Regions from separate parts of the Hydrogenophaga bisanensis genome, predicted to be linked through region 2. Evidence: riboswitches for the same ligand, from Rfam matches in the RefSeq annotation. Region 2 holds a riboswitch; the other holds the start of a gene.
The links. A riboswitch is a leader RNA that binds a small molecule or an ion and turns the genes downstream of it on or off. The one in region 2 is predicted to bind S-adenosylhomocysteine.

Region 1 (2,196 bases), on a different contig from region 2:
TCAATACCGATACGTGTCGGGCTTGTACGGACCCTGCTTCGGCACACCGATGTAGGCGGCCTGTTCGTCGCTCAGCTCGGTCAGCTTGGCGCCGACCTTCTTCAGGTGCAGGCGGGCCACCTTCTCGTCCAGGTGCTTGGGCAGCACGTACACCTTGCCGGCGTCGTAGCCGTCGGGGTGACAGAACAGCTCGATCTGGGCAATGGTCTGGTTGGCGAACGAGGAGCTCATCACGAAGCTGGGGTGGCCGGTGGCGCAACCCAGGTTCACCAGTCGGCCCTTGGCCAGCAGGATGATCTTCTTGCCATCGGGGAAGATGACGTGGTCAACCTGCGGCTTGATCTCTTCCCACTGGCACTTGGCCTCCAGCGAGGCAACGTCAATCTCGTTGTCGAAGTGGCCGATGTTGCAGACGATGGCCTCGTCCTTCATCTTCGCCATGTGGTCATAGGTGATCACGTTCTTGTTGCCGGTGGCGGTGACGAAGATGTCGGCCTGGCTGCAGGCGTCGTCCATGGTCACCACGCGGTAGCCTTCCATGGCCGCCTGCAGGGCGTTGATCGGATCGATCTCGGTCACCCACACCTGGGCGCTCAGGGCGCGCAGTGCCTGGGCCGAGCCCTTGCCCACGTCACCGTAGCCGGCCACCACGGCGACCTTGCCGGCGATCATCACGTCTGTGGCGCGCTTGATGCCGTCGACCAGCGATTCGCGGCAGCCGTAGAGGTTGTCGAACTTGCTCTTGGTGACCGAGTCGTTGACGTTGATGGCGCGGAACATCAGCGTGCCCTTGGCCGACATTTCCTTGAGGCGGTGCACGCCGGTGGTGGTCTCTTCGGTCACGCCGATGATCTGCGCGCTCTTGCGGCTGTACCAGGTGCTGTCCTCGGCCAGCTTGGCCTTGATGGCGGCGAACAGGACGCGCTCTTCCTCGCTGCCGGGGTTGGCCAGCACGGCGGGGTTGGTCTCGGCCTGCTTGCCCAGGTGCATCAGCAGCGTGGCATCGCCGCCGTCGTCCAGGATCATGTTCGGGCCTTCGCCTTCGCTGCCCTTGGCGCCGAATTCGAAGATGCGGTGGGTGTAATCCCAGTAGTCCGTCAGGGACTCGCCCTTGACGGCGAACACCGGGGTGCCGGCGGCAGCAATGGCAGCAGCGGCGTGGTCCTGGGTGGAGAAGATATTGCACGAAGCCCAGCGCACCTGGGCGCCCAGCGCCTGGAGGGTCTCGATCAGCACGGCCGTCTGGATGGTCATGTGCAGCGAGCCGGTGATGCGCGCGCCCTTGAGGGGCTGCTTGGCCGCGTACTCTTCGCGGATGGCCATCAGGCCGGGCATCTCGGTCTCGGCGATCTTGATCTCTTTGCGGCCCCAGTCGGCCAGGCCGATGTCGGCGATGACGCAGTCGGTGGCGACGGCGGGAATGCGTGCGTTCATAGGTTTTGCTCCAAAAGCGACGTTTTGAGAAAACCACTGACGGGGGGAATCGGGCTCACCTCACTCGTACAGTGGATGAGCGTCGTTGCGAAGAAGGGTCCGAGCCTCACGCCCCGCGGCCGCAAACCTGCGGTGGGGACGCTGCAACGCTCCTCGGATGGGCTGGATTCTAGCCCAAGGCCAGTTTTCCGCCCAAACTGATTTCGGCCAAGCCGAGGTCGACTGGAGGGTTATGGCATGCTCGGGCGACCAACGGTCCTGAGCGACCCTGCCCCTCTGATCATGACACCCCTGGAAAGCTGGCCACCGGCCGAACGTGCACGCATCCGCGGCGTGCTCACCGACATCGACGACACCCTGACCACCGACGGCGCCCTGTCCATCGAGGCCCGCGATGCGCTGCAGCGCCTGCAGGACGCCGGTCTGCCGGTCTTTGCCATCACGGGCCGGCCGGCCGGCTGGAGCGAACCCTTCGCCCTGGACTGGCCGGTGCAGGCCATCGTCGCGGAAAACGGTGCCGTCGCCCTGTGGCGCGATGCGAATGGACAACTGGCCAAGGACTGGCTGCAGAACGCAGCCACCCGCGCCGACCACTTCCGGCGGTTGCAGGCCGTGGCGCAGGAGGTGCTGCGCCGGGTACCACAGGCCCGGCTGGCCACCGACAGCCCTGGACGCGAAACCGACATCGCCATCGACCACAGCGAGTTCCACCACCTGTCGGCCGCCGAGATCGAGGCCGTGGTGGCCATCATGACCGCCGGG
Region 2 (2,196 bases):
GGCCACGGCCTGCTTCATTACGCGAGCGCTTTTCACGACCTGGGGCAGGAACATCTTGCCGGCGCCGAACAGGTCACCCACCACGTTCATACCGTCCATCAACGGGCCTTCGATCACGGCCAGCGGACGTCCGCCTTCGGCCTTGATGAGCTGCCACATTTCCTCGGTGTCTTCGCTGATGTGCTCGTTGATGCCGCGCACCAGCGCGTGCGTCAGGCGCTCACGGATCGGCAGCGCGCGCCATTCGTTCTTCTTGGAGTCGTCCTTGGCCGCGCCCTTGGCACTCTCGGCGATTTCCACCAGCCGCTCGCCAGCGTCCGGGCGCCGGTTGAGCACCACATCTTCCACCCGCTCACGCAGCTCGGGGTCCAGTTCGTCGTAGACGCCCACCATGCCGGCGTTGACAATGCCCATGTCCATGCCGGCCTGGATGGCGTGGTACAGGAACACGGTGTGGATGGCCTCACGCACCGGGTCGTTGCCGCGGAAGCTGAAGGACACGTTGGACACACCGCCTGAAACCTTGGCGCCCGGCAGGTGCTGCTTGATCCAGCGCGTGGCCTCGATGAAGTCCACCGCGTAGTTGTCGTGCTCGGCAATGCCGGTGGCGATGGCGAAGATGTTGGGGTCGAAGATGATGTCTTCGGGCGGAAAACCCACCTCGTCGACCAGGATGCGGTAGGCGCGCTCGCAGATCTCGATCTTGCGCGCGTAGGTGTCGGCCTGGCCCTGTTCATCGAAGGCCATCACCACCGTGGCAGCGCCATAGCGCTTGATCAGTTTGGCCTGGCGCTTGAACTCCTCCACGCCTTCCTTCATGGAGATGGAGTTGACCACCCCCTTGCCCTGGATGCACTGCAAGCCGGCCTCGATCACGCTCCACTTGGACGAATCGATCATGATCGGCACACGCGCGATGTCGGGCTCGCCGGCGATCAGGTTCAGGAAGCGCACCATGGCGGCCTTGCTGTCGAGCATGGCCTCGTCCATGTTGATGTCGATGATCTGCGCACCGTTTTCCACCTGCTGGCGGGCCACGGCCAGGGCGTCTTCGTAGCGTCCTTCCAGGATCATGCGGGCGAAGGCTTTGGACCCCGTGACGTTGGTGCGCTCACCCACGTTGACGAACAGGCTGTCGCGACCGATGAACAGCGGCTCCAGGCCAGACAGCAGCATGGGCGGGACGGACGCGGCGGGGGCGGACGGGGACGAGGCAACGGCAGACATGGGGCTCACCAGGAAGGGTTCAGAAACTGGTGAGCGCCGTTGGAGCCGGCGGGGCCGGCAGGGCGATGTAGGGTCGCCCGTGGTCTCAAGCCTGACGCTGGCGGGACGGCCAGCGCTGCAACGCTCCTTGAGAGGATGCGATTTTACCGTCTGCTGCCCTCCTCTGGTGCGAAGCTTGCTTGTCTCCCCACCATGACATCCGCCAATCTCCCCGTCGACTGGCACGCCCAGGAACTGCTGCTGCTGCACGAGGTGATGAAGCTCGTGGGGCGCAGCCTCTCGCCAGAGCCCGTGCTGCGCGAGATGCTGCACCTGATGAGCGAGCTGCTGGGCCTCAACCGCGGCCGCATCGTGCTGCGGGACGATGAAGACCCCCAGCAGGCCCGCATCCACCTGGCCTATGGCCTGACGGCGGCAGAGCGCCGGCGCGGCCGCTACGCGCCGGGTGAAGGCATCACCGGCCGGGTACTGGCCAGCGGCCAGGCCATCATCGTGCAGGACATCGACGCCGACCCGCTGTTCCTGTTCCGCAGCGTTCGGCGCGAACAGTTGCCCGAGGACACCGTGGCCTTCCTGGCCCTGCCGATCGAGGTGGACGGCCGCGTGGCCGGGGTGCTGGCCTGCCACCGCATCCGCAGCCGGCGCCGGCGTCTGACCGATGATCTGGCCGTGCTGCGCACCCTGGCCACGCTGACCGGCCAGCTGCTGCAGCTCGAACGGCTGGTACATGCCCAGACTGCGCAGCTGCAGGCCCGCAACGCGGCGCTGACCCGCGCCCTGGACAGCGCCAGCGCCCGCTACGGACTGATCGGCCGCTCACCCGCCCTGCTGCAGGCCCTGGGCGAGCTCGAGCGCGTCTCGCAATCGCAGGCCACGGTGCTGCTGCTGGGCGAGTCGGGCACCGGCAAAGAGCTGTTCGCCCGCGCGGTGCACCTGGCCAGCGGGCGGCGCGACCAACCCTTCATCAAG

Region 1: it holds a riboswitch for S-adenosylhomocysteine, as region 2 does, so the genes downstream of both, ahcY (adenosylhomocysteinase) here and metH (methionine synthase) in region 2, are expected to answer to the same signal.

The regions. Positions count from the first base shown of each region.
Region 1 covers NZ_JBHTBX010000006.1:193,433-195,628, reverse strand. Annotated here, with positions in the region: gene ahcY (adenosylhomocysteinase) at 1-1,434, opposite strand; S-adenosyl-L-homocysteine riboswitch at 1,505-1,595, opposite strand; gene ACFQNJ_RS10860 (HAD-IIB family hydrolase) at 1,717-2,196, shown strand, end outside.
Region 2 covers NZ_JBHTBX010000011.1:9,951-12,146, reverse strand. Annotated here, with positions in the region: gene metH (methionine synthase) at 1-1,227, opposite strand, end outside; S-adenosyl-L-homocysteine riboswitch at 1,252-1,362, opposite strand; gene ACFQNJ_RS15075 (sigma-54 interaction domain-containing protein) at 1,420-2,196, shown strand, end outside.